DNA from 3 places in the Pseudarthrobacter sp. S9 genome. Region 3 is predicted to be linked to each of the others. Evidence: riboswitches for the same ligand, from Rfam matches in the RefSeq annotation. Region 3 holds a riboswitch; each other region holds the start of a gene.
What was found. Region 3 has a riboswitch for cyclic di-AMP ahead of ACQCSY_RS05095 (NlpC/P60 family protein). Riboswitches for the same ligand answer to the same signal wherever they lie in the genome.
Positions count from the first base shown of each region.

Region 1: another riboswitch for cyclic di-AMP. It lies ahead of ACQCSY_RS05790 (hypothetical protein); the one in region 3 lies ahead of ACQCSY_RS05095 (NlpC/P60 family protein).
Region 2: another riboswitch for cyclic di-AMP. It lies ahead of ACQCSY_RS18950 (hypothetical protein); the one in region 3 lies ahead of ACQCSY_RS05095 (NlpC/P60 family protein).

Region 1 is NZ_CP189576.1:1,244,387-1,250,172, reverse strand. Features, by position in the region: gene ACQCSY_RS05800 (glycosyltransferase family 39 protein) at 1-491, opposite strand, end outside; gene ACQCSY_RS05795 (glycosyltransferase) at 488-1,909, opposite strand; gene ACQCSY_RS05790 (hypothetical protein) at 2,071-2,856, opposite strand; cyclic di-AMP (ydaO/yuaA leader) riboswitch at 2,855-3,015, opposite strand; gene ACQCSY_RS05785 (HAMP domain-containing sensor histidine kinase) at 3,175-4,770, opposite strand; gene ACQCSY_RS05780 (response regulator transcription factor) at 4,774-5,514, opposite strand; gene ACQCSY_RS05775 (hypothetical protein) at 5,769-5,786, shown strand, end outside.
Region 2 is NZ_CP189576.1:3,939,647-3,945,432, reverse strand. Features, by position in the region: gene ACQCSY_RS18960 (response regulator transcription factor) at 1-630, shown strand, start outside; gene ACQCSY_RS18955 (sensor histidine kinase) at 635-1,633, shown strand; gene ACQCSY_RS18950 (hypothetical protein) at 1,736-2,398, opposite strand; cyclic di-AMP (ydaO/yuaA leader) riboswitch at 2,403-2,573, opposite strand; gene ACQCSY_RS18945 (hypothetical protein) at 2,774-3,028, shown strand; gene ACQCSY_RS18940 (hypothetical protein) at 3,064-3,501, shown strand; gene ACQCSY_RS18935 (cation:proton antiporter) at 3,498-4,655, shown strand; gene ACQCSY_RS18930 (DNA alkylation repair protein) at 4,692-5,357, opposite strand; gene ACQCSY_RS18925 (hypothetical protein) at 5,450-5,786, shown strand, end outside.
Region 3 is NZ_CP189576.1:1,092,672-1,098,457, forward strand. Features, by position in the region: gene mobA (molybdenum cofactor guanylyltransferase) at 1-693, opposite strand, end outside; gene ACQCSY_RS05090 (HNH endonuclease) at 780-1,280, opposite strand; gene ACQCSY_RS05095 (NlpC/P60 family protein) at 1,525-2,268, opposite strand; cyclic di-AMP (ydaO/yuaA leader) riboswitch at 2,569-2,738, opposite strand; gene ACQCSY_RS05100 (M23 family metallopeptidase) at 2,876-3,697, opposite strand; cyclic di-AMP (ydaO/yuaA leader) riboswitch at 3,702-3,918, opposite strand; gene ACQCSY_RS05105 (metal-dependent transcriptional regulator) at 4,064-4,759, opposite strand; gene serC (phosphoserine transaminase) at 5,115-5,786, shown strand, end outside.

The DNA.
Region 1 (5,786 bases), 150 kb from region 3:
GCCAGGGCGACGCCGGCCAGCAGGCCTGCGGCCGGGCCGGACACCCGCTTGACCGTCAGGTAGAGCAGTCCGACGGCGGCCACGCCCATGAGCGCCTGCGGAATGAGCATGCTCAGTGCCGAGAAGCCGAAGATCCGCCCGGCGAGGGCCGGGATCCACAGGGCGGCCGGCGGCTTGTCCACGGTGATCGCATTGCCTGCGTCCAGGGAGCCGAACAGCAGGGCCGTCCAGTCCTTGGTGCCGGCCTGGATGGCCGCGGCGTAGAAGGAATTGGCGTAGCCGGTGGCTTCCAGGTTCCAGAGGTACAGCCCAGCCGCGAGGGCCAGCAGCAGCGCCGCCGAGGGCCGCACCCAGTGCGGCTGGCTTCCGAACAGCACGCGGCCCCGGCGGCTCTGTGGTGTTGACGCCTGGGGGTCCGGTGCCGGAGTCGGGGAGTTCGGCGCTGCGGAGCCGGCAGGGGATCCGGTGGTGGAGCTGATCGTGGCGGTCATTTACTTGGCCGTTTCTGTGTGGGGGCGGGAAGCGTCTGTGGCGCCGGGCGGCGGAACCGCGGGGGTGCCCCGGTGGCGGAAGACTGGCGGAAGATGACCAGCCGGAAGAGCAGGAACTTGACGGCAGTGGCGGCGAGGTTCGCCGCGGTGACCGTGACGATCTCAAGCCAGCGGTCCGGCGGGCCGGCGGAGGCGCCGTGCACCAGGGCGAGTGCGCCGGAGGTCAGTGCCAGCCCGAGGCCGAACACCAGGAGGCCCTCGAAGTGGTGGCGCGCCACTTGGCTGTTGCCCTGGATGCCGAAGGTGAAGCGGCGGTTGGCGGCGGTGTTGGCCACGGCCGTGGTGAGCAACGCGAGAAAATTGGCGAGCTGCGGGTCCATGAGGCCGCGGCAGAGCAGGAAGATCGCCAGGTAGGCGAGGGTTGACGCGAGTCCGATGCTGCCGAAGCGGACCAACTGCCCGAACAGGCTCCCGCCGGGGCTTTGTTCCTGGGCGCGGGAGGACGCGGCGAGGGGGCCGCGGGCGAGCGCGGCGCGCAGCTCGGGGACAGGGATGCGGCCCGAGACCAGGTCGCGGCTCAGCCGGGCCATGCCGCGCAGGTCGGCCAGGGCGGTCTGGACGATGTCGACGCTGGAATCGGGATCGTCGGTCCAGTCCACGGGTACCTCGTGGACGCGCAGTCCGCACTTTTCGGCCAGCACCAGCAGTTCGGTGTCGAAGAACCAGGCGTTGTCCAGGGTGTGCGGGAGGAGCTGCCGGGCCACGTCCGCGCGGATGGCCTTGAACCCGCACTGGGCGTCGCTGAAGTGGGCGCCCATGAAGGAGTGCAGCAGGAAGTTGTAGCTGCGGGAGATGATTTCCCGTTTGGGCCCGCGGATCACGCGGGAACTGTGCGTCAGCCGGGTCCCGATCGCCAAATCCGAGTGCCCTGAGAACAGCGGCGCAAGCAGGGGTCCGAGCGCCGCCAGATCGGTGGACAGGTCCACGTCCATGTACGCCAGGACCGGCGACGGCGAGGCGAGCCACACCTTGCGCAGTGCGTTTCCACGGCCTTTTTCGGCCATGTGGACCACGGTCACCTCGCGGAGTTCGCGGGCTACGCGTTCTGCCGTCTTCAGTGTTCCGTCGGTGCTGGCGTTGTCCGCCACGGTGATCCGGAAGCTGTGGGGGAAGGAACCCAGCAGATAGGCGTGCAGCCGGCGCAGGCACGCTTCCAGGTCCCGTTCCTCGTTGAAAACCGGGATGGTGACATCCAGCACCGGTTCGGTGGTGCGGGTATCGACGGGGGAGCGCCGGCTGCCTGCTTTGTCGACGGGCCCGGCGGCGGGACCCGTGAGGGGCGGGGCGGCCAGGGCGAGCCCGGCCGGCGTCGCCATGGAGTGCGGCAGGGTTCCTGTGTCCTGGTCTGTGAACGTCATGGCTCAACTTTCCCGCCGGCCCTTATGAGGGCTTTAGGGTCAAGCTGTGCAGCGCCTGTGGAAGTTCAGCGCCCGCCGTTCAATGTGGCCGGAGGCCCCGAATCCATGGATTCAGGGCCTCCGGCTGATGCGAACAATGTCCGAGCGGGCTTCGTCCGGCCTCAGTACCAGTTGTTGGCGTAATGGAAGTTCAGGGCACCGCAGGGGGACCCGTAGCGCTGCTTGACGTAGTTCAGGCCCCAGTTGATCTGCGTCCTGTAATTGGTCATATAGTCGGCGCCAGCGCTCGCCATCTTCTCGGCCGGCAGCGACTGGACCACACCGTAGGCGCCGCTGCTGGCGTTCGTGGCGGTCGTGTTCCAGTCGGACTCCCTGGTCCAGAGCTTCATCAGGCACTGCATCTCGCCGGGAGCCCAGCCGTAGGTTGCCAGCGAGGCGGCGGCGTAGGCCTGCGCCCCGGCCGGGTCATCGACGGCCACGGGGGCAGCCGGCGCCGGTGCGGCAGCCGGCGCCGGTGCGGCAGCCGGCTCCGGTGCGGGAGCGGCCGGTGCTGCCGGGGCCGGCGCTTCGGCCGGCTTCACCTCGGATGACTGGGGCGCGACGCTGCCGCTGGCGGTAGCGCCAGGCTGCGCCGCGACCCGTACCTTCTCGAAGTTGAGTTTCGTCAGCGGGTCGGCGCTGGTGGTGGCCGCACCAGTGCTCGCGGCGCTGACGGCGCTGGTGTTTGGTGCGGCTGTCTCCGATGCCTGTCCGGCGGCGCCGACCCCGATCAGCACCGCGCAGGCGGCAGTGACGACGGCGGCGCGGCGGCCGGTGGTGCCGATTCCGGCAGCAAACCGGGACAGGGCGGACGCGGGCTGGGCTGGCTCGGCGCGGTGGCGCGACTTTGTGGAACCCGATGTCCGTGAAACGCCCTCGGGGCGTGTTTGTGCCTTGAATTCAGTCATGATCGCCTCTCAACGCCGGCGGAGTTAGCTGTCGGGTTCGGATGAGGTCATCCGGCCGCACGGAAATTCACGTGTCGGCTTCACCCCAAGGGCGCATGTGTGCAGAATGCCCGGGAACTCTGGGTCCCCCGCCTCTGCCTGGTCCAGCGGAATCCGGGAAGCGGCAGAGTTTGGCGTCCGTCCGGATATGCGGCACCAATGGAGGCCGCACTCCAAAAACGCTACAGGAGTTGGAAGCTTAAGTCACATTTCGGTAACAGGAATCACGACGACGGTGCGTCGGCTTGCGCCTGCGCACCACCGGATAAGGGTGCCGGACTACGCCGACGGCGGCGTGGCGGGAAGGCGCACGGCGAACTCCGTTCGGCCCGGCCGGGACGTGACTTCGACGGTTCCTCCGTGGGCCTCCACGATGGACTGCACGATGGACAGCCCCAGCCCGCTGGTCCCCTCGGCGGTGGGTACCGCAGCCGCCGTCGTCGCAGGAGCACCGGCAGAAGCTCCGGTGCCAGCCCCGGCGGCAGGAGCTGCCCCAGACCTGACTGCCGCCGTCGTCGCGGCCGCCGGGTTCCTCCGCGCGGCGTCCGCCCGCGCGAAGCGTGCAAAGATCCGGCCGATGAACTCGGGGGCGATTCCGCTGCCGTTGTCGGTCACCGTCACGACGGCGCTGCCGTCGGCAGAACGCATCACGCCGGTGACCACGGTGGTCCCTGGTCCGGTGTGCTTGCGCGCATTGGAGAGCAGGTTGGCCAGCACCTGGTGGAGCTGCGTCCCGTCGCCGCGGACCACCACGGGCTCTTCCGGGAGCTCCAGTTGCCAGATGCGGTCCGGGGCCATGACCTTCTCATCGCTGACCGTCTCGATCGCCAGCTGGGTGAGGTCGACGTCGCCGACCTTGAGCGGCTGGCCCTCGTCCAGGCGCGCCAGCAGCAGCAGATCCTCCACGAGGGTGGTCATCCGCTCGGACTGGCTTTGCACGCGGGCGAGGGACTTCTGGCCGTCCGGCGTGAAGTGCTCGGTCATCCGGATCAGCTCGGTGTAGCCGCGGATGGCGGTGAGCGGAGTGCGGAGCTCGTGCGAGGCGTCGGCCACGAACTGGCGCACCTTCATCTCGCTGTGCTGCCGTGCCTCGAGCGCGTTGGAAACGTTCTCGAGCATCTGGTTCAGCGCGTAGCCCACGCTGCCCACTTCCGTGCCTGGATGGGCGGCCGACGCCGGCACCCGCACCGCAAGTGCCACCTCGCCGGCGTCGAGCGGAAGGCGGGAGACCTTGGTGGCCACCTCCGACAGCTGTTCGAGCGGCTTCATGGTGCGGCGGATCAAGGCCGTGCCGGCGAGGCCAATCAGCACGAGGCCACCCGCGGACACCACCACCATGGTCCAGACCAGCGAGGCCAGGGTGTTCTGTTTCTCCGCCAGCGGAAGCCCGGTGACGATCACGTCGCCGTAGGGGGCCTGCACGGCCGTGAGACGGTACGCGCCCGTGGAAAGGGTGCGGTCCACGGGCACGCCGTTCGGCGTGAGCGCCACGAGGACGTGATTGTCGTCGGGGGAGAGGCCCTTACGGCTGGCGTCCCCGGCGAGGAAGCCGGCGCTGCTGACCGCGCCGTCCAGAATCCGGGCGTTAAGCGTACCGACGCCCTGCCCCCGAGCCTCCAGCGGGTCGGGCCGGCCGGGATTTCCGGGCACGGGCCGGCCGAATTCCCGGGCCCGTCCGGAGGCCTGGTCAAGCTGGGTGTCGAGTTGCCGGGTGAGGAACAGGTCCATGGAGGCGTAGCTGAAAAGGCCCACGGCGCCGCAGATGGCCACCAGCAGGGCCATGGCCACGAGGACCAGGCGGGTGCGCAGATGCCACGTGGACGGGTTGCGCCAGTCGCGCCCGGGGGCCCGGGTCTCACCGGAGAGTGTGGGCACGGATCAATCCGCCGGCTTCAGGACGTAGCCGGCGCCGCGCACCGTGTGGATCATGGGCGCCCGGTTGGCGTCGACCTTCTTGCGGAGGTAGGAGATATACAGTTCGACGATGTTGGCCTGTCCGCCGAAGTCATAGTCCCAGACCCGGTCCAGGATCTGGGCTTTGCTGATGACGCGTTTGGGGTTTTCCATGAGGTAGCGCAGGAGTTCGAACTGGGTGGCGGTGAGATGCAGTTCCTCGCCGGCGCGCGTGACTTCCCGGGTGTCGACGTTGAGCACCAGGTCGCCCACCACCAGCTCCGCGGTGTCCATGGCGGCCACACCGGAGCGCTGGACCAACCGGTGCAGGCGCAGCAGCACTTCCTCCATGCTGAACGGTTTCGTGACGTAGTCGTCCCCGCCGGCCGCCAGGCCGGTGATCCGGTCCTGGACGGCGTCCTTCGCGGTCAGGAACAGGGCGGGCACCTCGGGTGCGAAGGCGCGGATCCTACCCAGAAGTTCGACGCCGTCGAACCCGGGGATCATGACGTCGAGGACCAGCACATCGGGGCGGAACTCCTTGGCGAGCTTGACCGCCTCGGGGCCGTCGGCGGCGATGGCGACCGACCAGCCGGCCATCCGCAGGCCCATGCTCATGAGTTCGGAAAGGCTGGGTTCATCGTCCACCACCAGTGCGCGGATGGGGGAGCCGTCCGGATGCGTGAGCTGGGGAAGGTTGTTGGTCATGGAGTGCGAAGTGGCCATGGGACAACTCTCCGTTCTGCCGGTTAGATGCGGCTTTGGGGACCCTGTGCGGCACCTGTGAATCCCAGCCTAGCGAGCTGGATGGCAGCGCGGTGCCGGTGCGATGCCCGTGCGGGGCCCGTGCGGGCTTTCCGGGCACGCGGGCAGGTCACGGCTGTCAGGTCACAGCCGGGCCTGTTGAGCCGCACAGCCCGGGCACAGGATCCGTCAGCACTCTGGGAAGAACACCGATCCCGCACCTGAAGGAGAACCCCATGAGCGGTCAGCATCCC
Region 2 (5,786 bases), 1.7 Mb from region 3:
GTGCTGGGACCGCTCATCGCAGAACTGCTGGAGACGGACTACCGGATCCGGCTGGTCGCCAACGGCCAGGACGGTCTGCATCTGGGCCTGACGGAGACCTGGGACGTCATGGTCATCGACCGCGGGCTGCCCGTGATGGACGGAATCACCCTCATCGCGGCGTTGAGGTCGAAGGGCATCTCCACACCGATCCTGATTCTGACCGCGCTTGGCGACGCGGACGAGAAAGTCAGGGGTTTGGACGCAGGCGCCAACGACTACGTGACCAAGCCATTCGACGCCGCAGAACTCGCGGCGCGCCTGCGCGCGCTGACGCGCACCTTCTCTCCGGCCCGCGCGGCGCCCGTGAGCATCGGCAACTGGGAACTCGATCGGGCGTCGCGCTCCGTCCGGTCCCTCTACGGGCCCGTGGTGCCCCTCACGGCGAAGGAGGGCGACCTGCTCGCGGCCCTGGCCACGGAACCGGGGCGGGTCTTCACCCGGGACGAACTGCTCGCCAGGTTATTCCACCCCACAGACCAGCCCGGCGTGATCGACACCTATGTCCACCACCTCCGCCGGAAGATCTCCAAGACCGTGATCCGCACCGTCCACGGCGTCGGCTACCAGATTGGCGACGCCGATGAGTAAGCCCATGAGGAAGAGCGGGCCGATGGGCGGCAACCCGGACCAGTCCACGCTGCGCAGGGCCTCCCTCAAAGTGGCGTTGCGGATCAGCGCCGCCTGCGCAGTGATGGTCCTCTGCATCCTCGCCGCCACCGCCATTTACCTCATGAACCAACTTGCACACCCCGGGGTGCCAGGCTCCACGGCAGCGGGGCCGGCCTACACGTACCTCGATTCCAAGGACCTGCTCGAAGCCATGATCATCGCAGGGGCATCGGGGATCGTGTTGGCCGGCGTCGTCGGGTGGCTGAGCGCGCGCAGCGCCATCCGACCCCTCGGAGAAGCACTGGCGCTGCAGCGCCGGTTTGTCCAGGATGCCAGCCACGAACTGCGCACGCCCCTGGCCATCCTGGACACACGGATCCAGCTCACCCAACGCGACACGACGCCGGGCTCAAAGCAAGGCCAGGCCCTCGCCCGGATCCGGGAGGATGCGGCAACGCTTACGGAGATTGTCAACGAACTGCTCCTGGCAGCAACCTCTGCCAGGCCTGATCCTTCCGCGGCACCGTCCGACCTGGCCTACGTCGTCGCCGCCGTCGCCGAGAGTCTCCAGCAACTGGCGGGCCAGCGGGACGTGCTTCTGGATTTTTCCGCCGACGGCCGGCCGCTGGCACGGATCGACCAAAACGCTCTGCGGCGCGCGGTGCTGGCCCTGGCGGATAACGCCCTCGCCCACACTCCACCCGGCGGACGCGTCACCATCAGGACGGTTACAGAGCGGAACCAGGCAGTCATCACCGTGGCTGACACGGGGTCCGGGATCACGGGCGTCGATCAGGCCCGGATCTTCGACCGCTTCGTGAGGACCTCCCGTTCCGATGGAACACGCGGACAGAGAAGCTTCGGCATCGGCCTGGCCCTCGTCCGCGAGATCGCCACGGCCGCCGGCGGCACCGTCGACGTAGCCAGGACCGGCCCCGAGGGAACCGTCATGAAGATCGAGCTTCCTCTGGTCGTGCGCTGAGTCCCGGTCCCGGCAAAGGAAAGACCGGTGATCGGATGCCCCCAAAGGCATCCGATCACCGGTCTTATCCGCACCAGCATCTAGCCCCAATGGGGCTTAAGCTTAGGCGCGGACGAAGGTCACGCCGCCGGTAACGGTGAGCCAGGACAGCGGGTGCACGATCGTCTGGTTGGACCCGTTCATGCCGCCGCTGACGACCTGGCCGTTGCCGGCGTAAATGCCGACGTGGCCGGCCTGGACCACCATGTCACCGGGCACGGGAGTCCCGACGACGGTGCCGTAGTTCATGAACTGCATGGGGCCGAGGTCGCCGACCGGCTTGCCGGCTGCGCCGAGCGCCTTCTCCACCATGGCTGTGCAGTCCTGGGTGATACCCAGCTGGCCGTAGGCGGCGGAGAGCATGGCGGCGTTGAGGCCGCCGGCTGCCGGCGCCGCGGCGGGGGCCGGGGCGGCCTGGACCTGCACCGAAGCCTTGGGGGCTGCCGCCTGAGCTGCTGCGGCCGGGACCGCAACAGCCGGCTTGGGCTGCTCGATGACGGGAGCGGCCGTGGAGGTGACGGCAGGACGATCGAAGCTGATCTTGACGCTTGAATCGGCGCTGACCGGCGCGGCGACCTGGCCCTTGACATCAATGGACGACGCCGGCGCGGAGTCGCGCTGCACGGGGGCTCCCGCTGCGTTGGCGGCCATTCCGCTGGTGAGGACCAGACCGGATGCTGCGGCGAGGATGGCGGTTTGGCGCGCAAAAGTATTGATTGAAGACATGAATGTAGCCTCTCCCAATGCCTGCGAGGTGAGCTGTCGGATTCGGATGGGAGGCACCCGGCCGCACTCGGGGCCCGTCGTTGCGGGCTCTGTGCGGCTTCACCCCAAGACCTGCAGACGAGCAGGTCAAAAGTGGTTTCCCCGTCTCTGCCGGACGTTGAAGCGAATGGGCCCCGGGCCGCGGCAGAGTTAGGCAATCGGCTGGGGAGCGCCCGTATCGGAGACAACAGGCACTTATCCACCGTAACGCGGACCGCAGGCTAATGTCACATTCAGGTAACGGCAATCACGCTGCCGTCCGGTATTCCCATAGGGACGGCGGCTCTTCCGAGCATAGGATGATGCCGTCAGCATGTCCCCGAAGCGGAGGCCGAAATGAACAGCCACTGTGTTGCCATCTGCCAGCTGAGCAATCAGCCTCAGGAGGATTTTGATGTCAACACCGAGCTGCTGATCCTGGAAGGCAAGGACGTCCATGTCTCGACGTGGGACGCGGAACCCCGGGACGGCGGCTTTGACGCGCACGTCCTGAATGACCGCGTCGACGCTCTCGGTTTCATGGTGGTCACGGACTGGGAGTTCCTGGACGGCAAGGCCTACGCGGTGGTGGAACGGCGGACAGGCAGGTAAGAGCGCTGGCGGGTGGACGGGACTAGTCTCAATCCATGGCGAAGGAATCCAGGAAAAGCGACGACCCGGCCCCGGTTTTCTGGCTCGCGGAACCCGAGGAGCATGATTACCCGGCCGCGGAGCGGTACCTCACGCTGCTCACGGGCGCCGCCGGCGCCGCCGCCATCGTGCAGTCGTTGCGCAATGCGCCGGTGACGCATCAGCTCGCGAAAGACATTTTGCGTGCCTCTGGGCTGCCGCTCCTGACGGCCGACAACCCCCACGTCGCCGCTGATCTGGCCAAGATCGCCGCCGGCAAGGAGCTGTCCCCGGTGCTGCTGGTCCGGGGAGACCTCGACGCCGGCATCGCTGCCCAAGTCGCCGACGGGTACCACCGGATCTGCGCTTCCTTCCTGACCGACGAGAATACGGACATCCCCGTGAAGCTGGCAGATCCGGCGGCCCCGGGTCCGGCACGCCGCGGCGCGCCGTGACGTTCCTGTCCCTGGCGCTGATCGCCGTCGTCGCCCTGGCCGGCCCGGTGCTGGCGCTACGGGTGCGCTGGCGGCTGCCGGTGGTCTTGGGCGAACTGCTGGCAGGCATCGGGATCGGGCAGACGGGGCTCGCGCTGGTCGACTCGGGCGATCCCACCTTCAACCTGCTGGCGAACATCGGCTTTGCGCTGATGATGTTCGTGGCCGGAACCCATGTGCCGGTCAGGGACCCGCAGATTCGCTCCGCCCTCGGGAAGGGGTCCCGCCAGGCCGCCGCTGCTGCGATCGCGGCTGCGGTCATCGGAACCGGGGTGGGCCTGGTCTTCGGCACCGGGCATGCTCCCCTGTACGTGGTGCTGCTGGCGTCCTCGTCCGCTGCCCTGGTCCTGCCGATTGTTGATTCCCTGCGCCTGGGCGGACCCCAGGTGGTCGCCATGACCGCACAGGTGGCCATCGCGGACATCGCCTGCATTGTGGCGTTGCCGCTGGTTGTGGATCCGCCCAACGCCGGCCGCGCCGCGCTGGGTGCGCTCGCGGTGGCGGCGTGCGCAGCTGTGCTCTTTTTCGTGCTGCGCTGGCTGGAGCGCAGCGGCATCCGCGGGCGCATGCACCGGCTCTCGGAAAACCGCAAGTTCGCCCTGGAGCTCCGGATCCAGCTGGCCCTGCTCTTCGCGCTGGCAGGGGTGGCGAACTTCGGCCACGTGTCGGTGATGCTGGCCGGCTTTTCCTTCGGCCTGGTGGTCGGCGCCGTCGGCGAGCCGAGGCGGCTGGCCCGCCAGCTGTTCGCCGTCAGCGACGGCTTCCTGGGGCCGGTTTTCTTTGTCTGGCTGGGGGCGTCGCTGAACCTGAGGGACCTCGCCGGGCGCCCGGACATGATCGTTTTGGGCCTGGCCCTAGGGGTTGGAACGGTGCTGCTCCACTCCGGACTGGGGGTGCTTGGGCTGCCCCTGCCTCTGGGGGTTCTTTCCGCGGCACAACTGGGGGTGCCGGTTGCCGCGGCGAGCATCGGCACGCAGCTCCACGTGCTGCTGCCCGGTGAGGCGGCGGCCCTGCTGCTGGGCGCCCTCGTCACGATAGCCGCGAGTGCAGCCGCCGGATCGCGTGCCGCTAGGACTTTCTCTCAGCCCGCGGCCGGCGGAGACGCCAAACCCTGAACTTCGGTAGCTGTCTCCGGACGCTGCGCCGTGGCATCACTCGTCGACGACTGAGAAGTGCAGTTCCGGCCTCTTCTTCGTCATCTCATCGAGCACAAGGGAGATCGCTTCCCGGACCTCGGGCCCGTCTGCCCGTTTCCTGCCTGTCGCCGGGGACTCGCCCAGCACCGTGCAGGCGTGGCGGACAAATCGGTCCCAGTCCCCCGCGCCCGTTCGCAGCGGCCGGAGCGGGGACAGCAGGGCGGCACGGCGGAGCCAGACGTCCGGTTCCCGCACCCAGCGGTCCAGCACACTGTCCGCCCGCACCATGTCCGGCCTGTCCAGTCCCTCGAGCAGGGGTCCGATCACGTCGACGGCGAGCGGGTCGACGAGCGCGCGCACGTGCGCCTGCCGCACGAAGCCCTCTATCCGGGTCAGGTCCGAGTTGGTCAGAAGCGGGACATTGGATTGCAGCAGGACCACCGCCGCGAGCCGGCGCTCAAAGACGGGCACAGCCCACAATTCCGAGCTGAGCGCGGTGATGTCATCATGCAACAGGCCGGGATAACGGCGGCCGGCATCCCGGATCGTCCCGCGCACCGCGCCTACCGAGGCGCCGTAAAAACGCAGATCGCCGCCCAGACGGGACTGCGCCTCTTCTGCACGGCTCCACGACCCCTCCCGCTGCAGGGAGAGGTCGATGAAATCGCCGGCGTCACTCACTCGTCCATTCTTTCCCGTCGGCGGCGGGCAGGCGAACCCTCTGCCTAGACTGGCAGTGTCATGTCGTCCGAACGAAAGCGGTTTCCGTAACCATGCACCCCAAGCTCGCACTCGCCGTCGCACTGTCCGCTGTGATGCTGGGGGTGGCGTCGTGCGCGGCACCCGCGCCTTCGCCCGTGGGCAGCTCGAAGACGACGTCCTCCGCCGCCGGTTTTGCCTTGGACACCGCCGGCGCCCGTGAGCGGATCGCCCAGGCCGGACTCGCAGTCCTGACGGCGGAGGGAAACGTGCAGCATTTTCACGCCCACCTTGATGTGCTGAAGGACGGCCAGCCCGTTGCTGTGCCGGCCAACATCGGCATCACGGTGGGCCCGGGCAACAAGCCGGACGGCATCTCTGCCCTGCACACGCACGACACCAGCGGCGTCA
Region 3 (5,786 bases):
TCCGGACCGGCCGTCTGGATCGTGGCCTTGAACCGGGCCGGATATCCCTAGGGCGGTGGCGTCATCCCAGGTATCCACATCATCCGTGGAACCGGAGGGGACTCGAACTTCCCGCACCTCAAGACTAGCAAGAAGGGCGAATACCGAAGCGTTCTCGAGGGCTCCCCGGCGCGCGGCGTCCGCGACGCAACGTTGTAGCGCAACTGTGCCATAAAAGCCCAGTAGGGGTTGCCTGCGCCCATCGCCGGAGACGGCCATGACGCCGTCGGTCTCCGGCGCATCCTCCCGGGCTGGCGTGGCGGACAGGGCTGTACTGTCCGGCCCGTCGCCTTCCAGCGCTTTGATGAGGGCGCGGACAGCGGACTCCACGCGGGGCATGTCACAGGCCAGGACCAGGGTGAGGGGCGCCGGACCGACTGCCCCGCCTCGGGCTGCATGGTCCGCCGCCACAGCGGACAGCCCGGCAGCGATGGCGGCGGCCGGACCCGCGAAGGGAGGATCCTCGCGGCAGTTCAGGACGCCGTCGGGCAGGTTCCCCGGGTCAGGCCCGACGACGACGACTCCCCTGGCGCCGTGCGCGGCCCGCAGCGAGCGTTCAAGGAGGGTGGCGCCGTCGTAGACCAGCCGTGACTTGGGCACGCCTCCCAGACGGGAGGACTTCCCCCCGGCGAGAATGACGGCATCGAACTCCACCGCTTCAGCCTAGCGCGGCAAGGGGTCCGGACCGGCACGCCGCGGGTTCAGGCGGCAGGTTCAGGCGGCAGGTTCAGGCCGCAGGTTCAGGCCGCGGATTCGGGCAGCAGGAACGGATCCCAGGCCGGAGTCGGCTTTTCGAGTTCCTTGATCTGCCAGACGGTGCCCTTCGGCGGCGCGGGAGCAAAGCCGAGTTTCCAGCCCATCTCGCCGGGCGTGTGATCACCCTTGGCGTTGTTGCAGCGCAGGCAGGCGGCCACGAGGTTTTCCCAGGAATCCGCACCGCCCCGGGACTTGGGCTGGACATGGTCTATGGTGTGGGCAGCCTTGCCGCAGTAAGCGCAGCGGTGGCCGTCCCGGCGGAGCACGCCCCGGCGGCTGACAGCCGTCATCGTGTTGTACCGGGGCCGGATATAGCGGTTCAGCAGGATCACGGACGGGCGGCCCAATATGTCCTGGGGGCCGACGACGGGATCGTCCCCTTCGGCCACCACGCTGGCCTTTCCGGTCAGCACAAGGACAAGCGCCCGGCGGAAGGTCACTACCGCCAGCGGTTCATATCCAGCATTCAGAACGAGCGTGCGCATCCGCATACCTCTTCACGGCCGCACCCGCCAGGGGCACGAGGGCCGGCTGCCCTCTGCATGGTCAGGCTATGGATCGACAACACAAGAGTAAACACTCAAGTGCCGGATCACCGAATTTTTTTCGACCGCGCCGGTCCGTGCCCCGGAAAGTTCATTCCGCGGCAACACAAAAGACCCCCGCCACCAGGGCGGGGGTCCTTCGAAAGTGCTGGGGCCGTGTTTAGCCTTTGTCTTAGCCCGTGGCTTAGCCGCCGACGCGGATGAAGACCGGGCCGGAGCCGACGTTGGCGCTGTACAGGGCGGTGGTGCCGCCGTTCCAGCCGCCGTGGACGGCCATGCCGTTGCCGACGTAGACAGCGATGTGGGCCATGCCCACGCCACCGTTCTGGTAATAGGCGAGGTCGCCCGGCTGTGCCTCGGCGGCGCTCACGGTGCGGCCCAAGGACAGGTAACCTGCCGGCCAGCCGTGGTAGTGGATGCCCGCTGCGGCCAGTGCGTTGGTTACGAGGGCGGTGCAGTCCTGCCCGACGCCGATCTGTGCATAGGCAGCGGCGGCGATCGTCGCGCCGTTGCCGCTGCCGATGCCTGCCGGTGCGCCGACGGACGCGGATGTTCCGAGCTGCGCGCCGCCGGCCTGGGCGTCCTGGACCTTCACAGCGGGCTTCGGGGCCTCGACGACAGGAGCCGGCGACGTGGTGACGGCGGGCTTCTCGTAGGAGATCGCGATGGTAGAAGCAGCCGAAATAGTTGCCGGAGCAGCTGACTGGACTTCGAGGGCGGAAGCGGAGGTGGATTCGCGCTGAACGTTGGTCTCAGCAGCGTTGGCTGCGATACCGCTGGTCAGAACCAGGCCGGATGCTGCGGCGATGACTGCAGCCTGGCGGCCCATGCCGCCGGCGTTGTCGCCGACAGCCTTGGCAATGACAGCAAGCGAGTTGGTCTTGGTGACCTCGGCGCGGTGCCGTGCAATGGTTGCACGAGTAGTCATTAAGTTCTCTCTTTCGTGATCCTTGGACCGCGCGTTTTCAGGCGCGGAATGAGGACGCTCCGGCATCTTGGGGGTACGCCGGATCGCCCCGAATGGGTTACTTAGCGAAGGGTGTACTGCGAAGACACGCCAAAAGCGAGCAGGTGCTTGGCCTGCTGTCCGGACTCAGTGGAGAGTGAGTCCGCGGAGTGAGCTCCAATCCGGGCGCCGGCAAGGGCAGCACGGGAGTTGGATTTCAGCGGGCTCCGAAGAGCCGCGCAAGCGCGATTATGCGCAGCATTGTGGCGTGAAGACACGAAAGTAGCCTCTCCCAATGCCTGCGAGGTGAGCTGTCGGATTCGGATGGGAGTCACCCGGCCGCGCTGCTTCCTGGGAAGCTTTGCGACTTAACCCCAAGGTCTTCTTTCGAAGACCAAAATTGGTTCCCCCGCCCCTGCCAGACGATGTGATGCGATCGGACCTTGAGCGGTGGCAGAGCTAGGCAATCCACTCAAGAGCGCCAACTTCGGAAAAGTTGGCGTGCTTCAAACGCTACAGGAGTCCGGACTCAATGTCACATTCAGATCACGGCGTGTCACAAGAATTCGAGAGTGATCCATCGGCTTACTTAGAGCCAGCCGAGCGGGTCAACGACGTCGCCGTTGACCATCACTTCGAAGTGGAGGTGGCAGCCCGTGGAGGCGCCTGTGGTGCCGCTCATCGCGATGAGGTCCCCGCGGGAGACCTTCTGGCCGACGCGCACGGAGGATGAGGACAGGTGGTTGTACGTGGTCTCCAGGCCGTTGCCGTGATCGATCACGATGCGGTTTCCACCGCCGTAGGGGTGCCATCCGGAAAAGGTGACGGTGCCGCTGGCGGCTGCGTGGACGGCTGTTCCGCATTGGGCGGCGTAGTCCTGGCCGCGGTGGAACTCGCCCGCACCGCCCGTGATCGGGCTGACGCGGTAGCCGAACGGCGAGGCCGTGACCATCTGGTCCAGCGGCGCACCGAGAGTGCCGGCCGATGCCGCGCGGGTGATGCTGCCCACCGACTGGGCGCTCAATAGCTGCTTGAGTTTCCCGTCCGGGTCGCCCTTCGTGGTGACGGCCGTGCGGCTGAAGTCGACCTTGGCTGCGGCGGCCGCCGTGACATCCGGCTGCGCTGCGGCGGCGACCGATCCGGACAGGCCGGCGCCCGTGGCCATGACCGGGCTGGTGACGGGGACGGTTACGGTCAGGACCAGGCCCGTGGCGGCCAGTGCGATGCCGGCCTTCTGTCCCACACCGCTGGCGGCGGCAAAGTCCGTTACCTGGCGGAACGGACTGCGGCGGCCCCGGCGTTCGTCGCGGTGCGCGTCACGTGGGCGGTCGGCCATTGGGGCGACAACCGGGCGCGGCTCCGGAGCGGGACCGGTCGCGCGACGACGGCCCCTGGCGGTCTGGGTAGTCAAGAACGGTTCCTCTCTGGATAGCCTGCGAAGTTAGCTGTCGGATTCGGGTCAGAGAGATCAAAGACCCGGTCCGCCGTGGCAAGCAGCCAGACACTGAGGCATCTTGGGATGCCTCGGTGGAGTGTGCTTGCCGCTGACGGACTTCACCCCAAGGCTGCTGTTGAAGCAGCCGCAAGTGGTTCCCCCGCCCCTGCCAGAAGGTGTTTCTGCGACTGATCCGCTGGCAGGGCTCGGCTTCGGATCAGGTAACGCTTTGGTATCGGTACTGGCCACTAACTATAGGTGATTAAGCCGCCCGGTAATAATTCCGTAATCACTTTTGTGCACAACTCATCGGTCATCCCATGAGCGGCGAGTCAGGGCAGGTTAGACGACCGTTACAAACACATGGGCGGCGACTTCGGGAGGCAACTCCAGGGCGCCTTCGATATCCGGGACCCGGACCGAGATGTACTCGCCGACCCGCTCCAGCGAGATCACGGCACCGGGCCGGATGCCGCCCTCATCAAGCTGAACCAGCAACTCCGGCTCGACCTGGATCGGCTCCGCCAGACGGCTGACCGTGATCCGCGAATCCGCACCGTAGCCGGCCATGGCGTCCAGCAGGTTCACCACCCCGTCCGTGTAGGCCCGGGACGGCTGGCCGCCGAGCTCCGCAAGTCCCGGGATCGGGTTTCCGTACGGCGAGACGGTCGGGTGGTTGAGCATCTCGAAAATCCTCCGCTCGACGCGTTCACTCATCACGTGCTCCCAGCGGCAGGCTTCCTCGTGGACGTAGGCCCAGTCGAGGCCGATCACGTCGGCGAGCAGGCGCTCGGCGAGGCGGTGCTTGCGCATGACTCCGATAGCGCGTTTCCGGCCGGTTTCCGTCAGCTCAAGGTGGCGGTCGCCCGAAACAACCACCAGTCCGTCGCGTTCCATGCGCCCGATGGTCTGGGAAACGGTGGGGCCGGAGTGGCGCAGCCTTTCGGCGATGCGGGCGCGGAGGGCGACGATGTTTTCTTCTTCAAGTTCCAGAATGGTCCGAAGATACATCTCCGTAGTATCGATCAGATCCGTCATTCAGCTCAGCTCCTCGAGCGCCGTCCTTGCGTCATTCCCACCGTACCGCGTGCAGGATGCGCCCTGGCGAGATCCGCCGTACGTTCGCAGGACATCTTAGCCTATTTTGAATTACTCCGGATAATCTTCCGGGCGTCGGCACTGGCCGTCACAGTCCCCTCGTTGAGCGTCGGCGTATCAACCGCGAACCAGCCGCGCACCGCCCGCACCGGTGCCTCAATGACTGGACTGTGACGGACCCTTTTCCGTATCGCCCGGGGCTTTCAGGCAGAATGAAAAGGAGTCTTCGTTGCAGCCACCCCTGCCAGGCCACCTCCCAAGCCACGCTACGTATCAGCCGAAAATTGGAGCCACTGTGAGCGACACCAGCATCACGATCCCCGCAAACCTCCTGCCCCAGGACGGACGGTTCGGCGCCGGACCGTCCAAGGTCCGGCCGGAACAGATGGAGGCCCTCGCCGCGGCGTCGGCGAAACTGCTGGGGACCTCCCACCGCCAGGCACCCGTCAAGAACCTTGTCGGCTCGGTCCGGACAGGGCTCAGCGAGTTCTTCCGTGCCCCCGAAGGCTACGAGGTCATCCTCGGCGTCGGCGGCTCCACGGCGTTCTGGGACGTCGCCAGCTTCGGCCTCGTGGACAACAAGGCACAGCACCTGTCCTTCGGCGAATTCGGCTCGAAGTTCGCCTCTGCCACCAACAAGGCACCCTTCCTGGCCGCCTCCTCCATCATCAAGTCCGAGCCCGGCACCCGGCCGTCCGCACAGGCGGAGGCCGGCGTCGACGTTTATGCGTGGCCCCAGAACGAGACCTCGACCGGCGTCGCCGCCCCGGTCAAGCGCGTGGCCGGCGCCGATGCGGGATCCCTGGTACTGGTGGATGCCACCTCTGCCGCCGGCGGCCTGGACGTGGATGTGGCCGAGGCCGACGTCTACTACTTTGCCCCGCAGAAGAACTTCGCGTCCGACGGCGGCCTGTGGCTCGGCCTGTTCTCCCCGGCAGCCCTCGAGCGGGCGGCCCGGATCAAGGCC